Regions from separate parts of the Vibrio rarus genome, predicted to be linked through region 3. Evidence: predicted binding sites of a transcription regulator. Region 3 holds the regulator's gene; each other region holds the start of a gene.
What was found. Region 3 encodes MetJ, which represses methionine synthesis genes. Its sites were predicted from a motif close to TTAGACNTNTANANGTCTAA; they were not measured.

Region 1: a site for MetJ is predicted at 1,665-1,684, ahead of metH (methionine synthase). Genes of this name have one in related genera too.
Region 2: a site for MetJ is predicted at 1,684-1,703, ahead of metN (methionine ABC transporter ATP-binding protein MetN). Genes of this name have one in related genera too.

The regions. Positions count from the first base shown of each region.
Region 1 covers NZ_AP024900.1:2,508,297-2,511,586, reverse strand. Annotated here, with positions in the region: gene metA (homoserine O-acetyltransferase MetA) at 1-205, shown strand, start outside; gene OCU56_RS11425 (cation:proton antiporter) at 267-1,559, opposite strand; gene metH (methionine synthase) at 1,746-3,290, shown strand, end outside.
Region 2 covers NZ_AP024900.1:648,364-651,653, forward strand. Annotated here, with positions in the region: gene OCU56_RS03025 (methionine ABC transporter permease) at 1-579, opposite strand, end outside; gene metN (methionine ABC transporter ATP-binding protein MetN) at 569-1,603, opposite strand; gene gmhB (D-glycero-beta-D-manno-heptose 1,7-bisphosphate 7-phosphatase) at 1,784-2,338, shown strand; gene OCU56_RS03040 (YitT family protein) at 2,415-3,014, opposite strand.
Region 3 covers NZ_AP024900.1:161,536-164,825, forward strand. Annotated here, with positions in the region: gene rpmE (50S ribosomal protein L31) at 72-290, shown strand; gene OCU56_RS00745 (malic enzyme-like NAD(P)-binding protein) at 485-1,750, shown strand; gene metJ (met regulon transcriptional regulator MetJ) at 1,845-2,162, opposite strand; gene OCU56_RS00755 (O-succinylhomoserine (thiol)-lyase) at 2,348-3,290, shown strand, end outside.

The sequences.
Region 1 (3,290 bases), 500 kb from region 3:
GTTTATTCGAGATCGCGGTGAAGGTTTACAGCCAACAATACCTCTTAATTATTATCCTGAGGATAACCCAGATTTAGAGCCTAGTGCTTCATGGCGTAGTCATGGGCACTTATTGTTTAGTAATTGGCTTAATTATTGTGTTTATCAGCAGACGCCTTATGATTTAGAGCAGTTCTCAGAAGAGAACTTTACAACTAACGAGTAGTCGCAATCATAAAAAAAGGTGTGCCATATTCAGTGGCACACCTTTTTTATTTTTTGGGGAATTACTCAGCGGGTGGTTTGTTTGGTAACTCCAACTGCTTTGCCTTTTCTATTAGTGGTGTGATAGTCATACCCTGCACAAGTATTGAGAACATCACTACGGCATAAGTCATGACCATAATGATTTCTTTTACATCAATATTTTTCTCAGGAATGACCATAATCCCTGAAGGAATAGATATCGCCATGGCAAGAGCAAGTCCTCCACGCAATCCGCCCCAGGTTAAAATCCTTACTGACATAGGGTTATAATCTCTGAATCGATTAAAGCCGACATAAGTGAATTTGACGCTTAAGTAACGAGCCAATAGCACCAATGGAATGGCAATAACCATCATTATCCAGTCTTCATGGTGGAACTCAAATAGCAACATTGACATGCCGATAAGCAAGAACAACACACCATTCAAAAACTCATCAATAAGCTCCCAGAAATGATCTAGGTGTTCGTGACTTTCAATAGTAAAGCCACTTCTACGTGTCCAGTTACCAATTAAGATGCCGGAGACAACCATGGATAATGGACCCGAAACGCCGAGCAATTCAGCAAAAACATAGCCCGTCGAAGGGATCAGTAGAGTAAGCAGAATTTCCATGGAGTGGTCGCGGGTAGAGCTGATTAGCCAGTGGAAAGTAGCACCTAGGATAAAGCCGTAGATGATGCCACCGATAGCCTCTTGCAGAAATAATACTGACACAGAGTTAAATGTCGGTGTTTCACTACCAAATGCGATGGTGTATAAGGTGACAAAAATCACTAACCCAAATCCATCGTTAAATAATGACTCCCCTTCTATTTGCGTAGAGATCCGCGCGGGTGCATTCAATTTTTTAACTATGGCTAAAACAGCAATCGGATCGGTTGGTGAAATTAATGCTCCAAACAGCAAGCAATAAACAAAGTCTAAATTAAAGCCGATTAGTGAGAATAGTCCGTAGAGAGAGAAACCGATAAAAAATGTCGAAAAAAGCGTGGCACCAAACGCCAGTGCTGTGATCTCCCACTTTTGGTCTCTTAGGTGATCCAGTTTTATACCAAGGCCGCCGGCAAACAGCAAAAATCCAAGAATCCCTTTTAATAAGAAGTCTTCGAAATTAATAGACGAAATAGTATCTATTGCCACATGGGATAGTTTAAATAACCCAAATTGACCTGCGATTATCATGGCGAGCGACAGTAACATTGCACTCGCGGTGATGGCTATTGTGGGTTGCATCTTACCAAGCTTATTGTTAATAAATGCGATAAGCACTGCTGCCGCAGCTATAAAACATAGCGTATGGTAGGCTTCCATTCACTTCTCCTTTGATTCATTTTGCCTTAATACTGTGAGACAAAATAATTGTGAGATCAAATTAATGACTCTGTTTGTGAACATCATAACGTTAAATAGCATCATTTAGACGTCTAGAAATCTAATTTTTCTATGTTAGGATGTAGTCCATAGAGTGACAGTAAGTAAGTCTGAGCAGGATGCAGTATGAGAGAACAAATAACAGCACAGCTAAAAAATAGAATCCTTTTGATTGATGGTGGCATGGGCACCATGATTCAAAATGAAAAATTAGAAGAGAATGATTATCGCGGAGAACGCTTTTCCGATTGGCATTGCGATCTAAAAGGTAACAACGATTTACTGGTCCTCACTCAGCCTCAACTTATTAAGAGAATTCATAGCGACTATTTAGCTGCTGGTGCAGATATACTCGAAACCAACACCTTCAACTCAACCACCATAGCGATGGCGGATTATGACATGGAGGAGTTGAGTGCCGAAATTAATTTTGCAGCAGCAAAATTAGCACGGCAAGCTGCCGATGAATGGACACAAAAAACACCACACAAGCCTCGTTATGTAGCCGGTGTTTTAGGCCCAACAAACAGAACCTGTTCGATCTCTCCTGATGTTAACGACCCAGGTTTTCGTAATGTGAGTTTTGATGAACTGGTGGTCGCTTATAAAGAGTCCACACTGGCATTAATCGAGGGTGGATGTGATTTTATTTTAATTGAAACCATCTTTGATACCTTAAATGCCAAAGCGTGTGCATTTGCTGTCGAAACGGTTTTTGACGAATTAGGATCAGCACTTCCAGTGATGATCTCAGGGACAATTACTGATGCATCAGGCCGAACACTTTCTGGTCAAACAACAGAAGCATTCTACAATGCCTTACGCCATGTTAATCCTATTTCTTTCGGCTTGAACTGTGCGTTGGGGCCTGATGAGCTACGCCCTTATGTAGCCGAGCTTTCTCGTATTTCAGAAACGTTTGTTTCGGTACACCCCAATGCAGGTTTACCTAACGCCTTTGGTGAGTATGACTTATCTCCAGACGATATGGCGGAGCATATTCAAGAATGGGCGAACTCAGGCTTCCTCAACCTTGTAGGGGGGTGTTGTGGTACCACGCCCGAGCATATCAAAGCGATGGCGGAAGTTGTTGAGAACGTCACCCCTCGCGCTTTACCAGACATTAAGCCTGCTTGTCGTTTATCAGGGCTTGAGCCGTTATCCATAGAAAAAGAAACCCTATTTTTAAACGTTGGTGAAAGAACCAACGTTACAGGTTCTGCCCGTTTTAAGCGCTTAATTAGAGAAGAGCTTTATGAAGAAGCGTTAGATGTTGCTAGACAGCAAGTTGAGAATGGCGCGCAGATCATCGATATCAATATGGATGAAGGGATGCTCGATGCCGAAGCTTGTATGGTTCGTTTTCTTAACCTGTGTGCCTCTGAGCCAGAAATATCTAAAGTACCTATCATGGTTGACTCCTCGAAGTGGGAAGTCATTGAAGCAGGCTTAAAATGCATTCAAGGCAAGGGGATTGTTAACTCAATTTCAATGAAGGAAGGCAAAGAAAAGTTTGTTGCACAAGCTAAGTTAATCCGTCGCTACGGTGCAGCCGTTATCGTGATGGCCTTTGATGAAGAGGGTCAAGCGGATACTCGTGAACGTAAAGTGGAAATTTGTACCAACGCTTATAATATCCTTGTGGATGAAGTGGGTTTCCCTGCAGAAGAT
Region 2 (3,290 bases), 490 kb from region 3:
ATCGTAGCGATAAAAGCCATAGCGAATGGCCACATCGCCTAAACCACCGCCACCCACAGTACCTGCCATTGCAGAGTAACTGACCAAGGTAACTAGGGTAATAGTGACCGAGTTGATGATTGTCGGTAGTGCTTCGGGTAATAGTACTTTTTTAATAATTTGTAATGGTGTTGCGCCCATTGATTGAGCCGCTTCTACTAAGCCACTAGGTACTTCCAATAATGCCCCTTCCACTAAACGGGCGACGAATGGAATAGCACCAATGGTGAGAGGCACAATAGCCGCAGTCGTACCGATAAAGGTGCCGATGAGCAATTTGGTAAATGGAATGATAGCGACCATTAACACAATGAAAGGCACACTTCGACCAATGTTAACAATGGCACCAAGAATAGAGTTTAATTTGGGATTTTCTAATAGTCCGCCACGTTTAGTGGTATGCAATATCACCCCAAGAGGGATACCAACGGCAAAGCCAACGATGCCTGAAAACGCAACCATGTACAGGGTTTGCCATGTTGCCTTGAGCAGCAGGGCATTATTTGTATCAAACCAGTCAACTAATACATCATAAGACATAGCCTAGGACCTCTACTTTAATTTTTTGATCTTTAAGATATTGCATTGCCGAATCATAAGACGCCTCGTCACCGAATACTTCAGCAACCATCATGCCGAACTTAACGCCACCGGCGTAATCAAGATCGGAGCTTAAGATTGAAATATCAATATTGAATTTACGAGCAATTTGACTAATTACAGGTGCATTGACGCTGGCTCCGGTAAATTCCAATCGAACTAGGGCATAACTGCCTTCGCTTCGTTCTGGTTGCAAACGTAACTCATAATCTTCTGGGATAGACAGATCTAATGTAGAGCGAATAAATTGGTGAGCCAACTCTGTTTTAGGGTGCGCAAAAATCTCACCAACAGTGCCTTTTTCTACCAACTTGCCGTCACCAATAATCGCCACTTCATGACAGATGTTTTTTACTACATCCATTTCGTGAGTAATGATCAAAATAGTAATGCCTAGCTTACGGTTGATGGTTTTGAGCAAGCCTAGAATCGATTGTGTGGTGGCAGGGTCAAGAGCACTGGTGGCTTCATCACACAGTAATACTTTAGGATCGCTAGATAAGGCGCGAGCAATAGCCACACGTTGTTTTTGTCCACCACTCAAATTAGATGGGTAAGTATCGCTCTTATCAGTAAGGCCAACTAAGCCTAATAGCTCGGTGACTTTTTTAGCGATGTACTCTTTGCTTTTACCTGCAAGCTCTAAAGGAAGTGCGATATTATCAAAAACGGTGCGTGATGAAAGCAGGTTAAAGTGTTGAAAAATCATGCCTATGTTACGACGAGCTTCGGACAGCTCAGTTTTAGACAGTTTAGTGAGATCTATGCCATCGACAATCACTTCACCACTGCTTGGCGCTTCGAGCATGTTAACACAGCGAATAAGAGTGCTTTTACCTGCACCAGAAGAACCAATCACACCAAAGATATTACCTTTGGCGATGGTTAGGTTGATATCTTTTAAGGCATTAATAGGGGTAGAGCCTTGGTAGAATATCTTGTTAACTTGCTTAATCTCTATCATCAAAAAGCCTGCTTGATTAGGGAGAGGGTTGTAAACTAGCGTCGATGCTAGATATTTCACTGGCTCAAGTCAATAGATATTTTTACGTCTAGACGTCTAAAAGTAAAACCTAGGTGCGATAGACAGGAAAGCGTGCGATAATTGTTCGCATATTAAGGAAGCTAAACAGAGTAATTTACCGTGTCTAAACCCGCTGTTTTTTTGGATCGTGATGGTGTCATTAATGTGGATCATGGCTATGTGCATGACGAGCATGATTTTGAGTACATACCAGGAGTGTTTGAAGCTAGCAAAAAGCTACAACACATGGGCTACATGTTGGTGTTAGTCACCAATCAGTCAGGTATTGCTCGAGGTAAGTTTAGTGAAGAACGATTTGAGTCTCTAACCCAATGGATGGACTGGAATTTCTCTGATCATGGCGTTGAGCTTGACGGAATTTATTATTGTCCTCACCACCCAGAGCACGGTATTGGAGAATATAAGCAAGAGTGTGATTGTCGTAAGCCGAAACCCGGTATGTTTATATCTGCTCGAGATTTTCTGAAAATAGATATGAAAAACTCCGTTATGGTGGGTGATAAAGCAGAAGATCTGATGGCAGCAGAAGCGGCTGGAGTGGGGACTAAAATATTAGTGCGCACTGGCAAGCCGGTTACAGACAAAGGCGAAGACTTGGCTACCGTTGTGCTAGATAGTATTGCTGAAGTACCGTCTTATCTTGAGGCGAATTAGTCTCAATAGTTTCAACAACGGCTATTGCCACAATATGGAGGCAGTAGCCTTCCATGTTGTGGCACTGATAAGCGGATTATTTGTAGTGAACGGTATAGCGTGTCGGTTTATGGTTCATCCATAATATTAGGTTAATAAAGACCGCCCCTAAGATAGACCAAGCAATAAGAGACAAAGAGATAAAATACAGCGAACACAGCAAAATAGTGGTATCAAACAGCAATTGCGTCTTGCCTACCGAAATTCCCAACTTATCTTGAATCACCAAACATAATACATTAGACCCCCCTAAACTGGCTCGATGTCGAAATAGCACAAGCAGCCCTAAACCAATAAATGTGCCTCCAGATATCGCCGAGAAAATGGGGTTAAGAAGTTCAAATTGCAACACATAATGTAGGTTGTCGGCCATTAAAGAGACCAAAGAGACACATATAATGCTATTGATCGTAAAGCGTTTACCTAGTCGAGACCATGCCAAAAAATAAAAAGGGATATTCACCAAAAAATACATAGTACCGAAGCTTAACGGGATAAACTGAGTAAACAGTAAGCCTAACCCTGCCGTGCCTCCCACAATCATTGATGATGATTTTAAAAAATAGAGACCAATGGCAACTAATAGCGTGCCGGTAAAGATAGCTGCGCAATCTTCAAGAAAACTGTGTTTGTTCATTGTATTAACCTTGTGAAAACAGCGGCAAATAGTATAAGAAAAGGGCCCGTTACCGAACTCTTTGCATAATATTCTCGTGAATGCCGTGTAATTTTTCATTTACACGCTGTAAATTTAAGCAATTTGGTTAAGAGAATGGCAGATAGCTCTTTCTTCTGTAGTCGATTTAAGCGAATATATCTATAGAAAACAGGGATAAAAAATTTGTTATACAAGTTTAATTCGGTAAAATGCTGCTATCATCGTGACGAAAACGTTTGCTTTTGGTCATTGTGT
Region 3 (3,290 bases):
ACTGTTAGAAACTACGTGTGGTGTTCAGCATAGAACTGGATAGCGACACGGCCTATAAATGAGGTTTTCCCATGAAAGCAGGTATCCATCCTGAGTACAAATCTGTTACTGCAAATTGTTCTTGTGGCAACACTTTTGAGTTCAACTCAACTCTAGCTAAAGAATCTATCCACCTAGACGTATGTGACAAATGTCACCCGTTCTACACTGGTAAGCAACGTATCGTTGATACTGGCGGCCGTGTAGATCGCTTTAACAAGCGTTTCGGTGCTCTTTCTTCTAAGAAATAATCTTAGTAGCAAAGAAATAAAAAAGGTCGCTTAGGCGGCCTTTTTTGATCTTACCAGTATCTCACTGGCTAGATTGAGCTAATATTTACTACAATTCCAGTACAGAACCTTAATCACCGTGTAGCACATTCCTCTACTTTTATTTACACTTACCTCTCTTTATTATCTTGCTACTTTTTAAGGAATTCTTTTCCATGTCAGATGACCAAGTTATCAACGATTTTCGTCAACAAGCCCTCGATTACCACGAGTTTCCTAAACCAGGAAAGATTGCTGTCGAACTCACCACTCCTGCTGATACTGTTCATGACCTTGCTTTAGCATACAGCCCTGGCGTTGCAGAACCTGTTCGTGAAATTGCACAGAATGTTGATAACGTTTACCGGTACACCGGCAAAGGAAACACAGTGGCTGTTATTTCTAATGGCACAGCGATATTAGGTTTGGGTAACTTAGGGCCTATGGCATCGAAACCCGTCATGGAAGGCAAGGCATTATTATTTAAACGTTTTGCTGGGTTAGATTCTATCGACATTGAAGTTAAGCATCGTACCATTGATGAGTTTGTTGATACTGTGGCGGCTATTGCTGACACATTTGGTGGTATTAACCTCGAAGATATTAAAGCTCCGGATTGTTTTGAAATTGAACGTCGCTTGATCGAGCGCTGTGATGTTCCGGTATTTCATGATGACCAACATGGCACCGCAATCGTCACGGCAGCAGGAATGCTCAATGCCATTGAGCTACAAGGTAAACAATTGTGTGATTCTACCATTGTCTGTTTAGGGGCAGGGGCGGCAGCGGTTGCTTGTATGGAGTTATTGATCAAATGTGGTGCTCAACGCGAAAAGATTTACATGCTTGACCGTAAAGGGGTGATACACACACGCCGTGATGACTTAAATGAATATAAACAGCTATTTGCTAACAACACAGATAAACGCACTTTAGAAGATGTTATCGAAGGTGCCGATCTGTTTCTTGGGGTATCTGGCCCAGACTTATTGGCTGCAGAAGCATTAGCATTAATGAGCGATAAGCCGGTTGTATTTGCTTGTTCTAACCCAGATCCGGAAATAAAGCCTGAACTAGCTCATCAGGTACGTACTGATCTTATTATGGGTACTGGGCGTTCTGATTACCCAAATCAGGTCAATAACGTCCTATGTTTCCCGTTTATTTTCCGTGGGGCCTTAGATGTGAGAGCCAGTGAAATCAATATAGAAATGAAATTGGCCGCAGTAGAAGCCATTCGCCAGTTGGTAAAAGAGCCAGTGCCTGACGAAGTATTGGCAGCTGCAGGAGTGGACTCATTAGAGTTTGGTAAGGGATATATTATACCGAAGCCGATGGATCCACGTTTATTACCGCGTGTAGCGAGAGCCGTCGCCGAAGCGGCTGTGCAGTCTGGTGTCGCACGAATAGATCTTCCTGAAGGATATATGCAAGAGAAGTAGCTTTTTGTATATATAGACAAAAAGGGGATGAGAGTGATTTAACTCTCATCCCCTTTTTTATGTTTATCGTTGGCTGGGTAACGGCCAAAATTGATTAATCATCGAATACTTCGAGCTCAATGCCCAAATCAGACATGATTTTTTTTGCTTCTACAGGGATCTCATCCGGACAGTCTTTTCTTAAGTCTTCATCCGTTGGTAGCGGTTGACCTGTATAAGCATGTAGGAATGCTTCACAAAGTAATTCGCTATTGGTTGCATGGCGCAAGTTATTTACCTGACGGCGTGTACGTTCATCCGTAAGAATTTTAAGAACTTTAAGCGGAATAGACACAGTGATCTTTTTTACTTGAGTGCTTTTTTTACCGTGTTCAGCATATGGGCTGATGTATTCGCCATTCCAGTCTGCCATTGGGAACCTTTATTGCTTAATATATAAGAGTTAATAACTAATTCTAGCGATGTTTACTGCTATATGTAAAGGCATTTAGACGTCTAGATGTGTTGATGTCTTAATCTGATCGGGGTAGGCTATAAGCAGATTAATTTGATTGGCATCCAATACCAACCACCATTGTCAAAGGAAAAGACCAGAAGATGAGCAGTAAACATAAGTCATCGACGATCGCCGTCCGCACCGGTATCGAGTCCGACACTCAATATCATGCTGTTGTTCCCCCTATTTATCTGTCCACTAACTATGGCTTCCCTTCTTTCGGAGATGTACCGCAGTATGATTATACCCGTTCAGGGAATCCTAATAGAGGATTGCTTGAAACGGCACTGTATGAGTTAGAGTCCGGTAAAGGTGCTGTCATAACTAACTGTGGAACGTCAGCACTGAATTTATGGGTATCGGCGTTCTTAGGTTCCGATGACCTGATTATTGCCCCTCATGATTGCTATGGTGGTACTTATCGCCTTTTTAATACCCGAGCACAGAAAGGGGATTTTAAGGTTGAGTTTATTGATCAATCAGATGAAGTGGCATTGGCAAAAGCCATCGCGAAAAAACCGAAATTGATTCTTATTGAAACACCATCTAACCCGTTAGTACGAGTGGTTGATATTCAAAAAGTATGTGCACAAGCGACCGAGGTTGGGGCGCTAGTGGCCGTAGATAACACATTCTTGACGCCCATCTTCCAAAAGCCATTAGAGCTTGGGGCGGACTTTGTTATTCACTCAACCACGAAATACATTAATGGCCATTCGGATGTCATTGGTGGGGTGGTCATTACCAAAACAGAGCAGCATGCGGAAGAATTAGCGTGGTGGGGAAATTGCATTGGCGCTACGGGAACCCCTTTTGATAGTTATTTAACGCTTAGAGGGTTGCGTACTTTAGGTGTACGCATGCGTGCCCATGAAGAGAGTTCCCAACAAATATTGACCTATCTTCAGTCACAAAAACGGGTTAAGAAAATTTATCACCCAAGCTTACCAGAGCATCCTGGGCATGATATTGCCCAGCGTCAGCAATCAGGCTTTGGTAGTATGTTGAGTTTTGAACTTGAGGGTACTATGGAGCAGTTAAAGG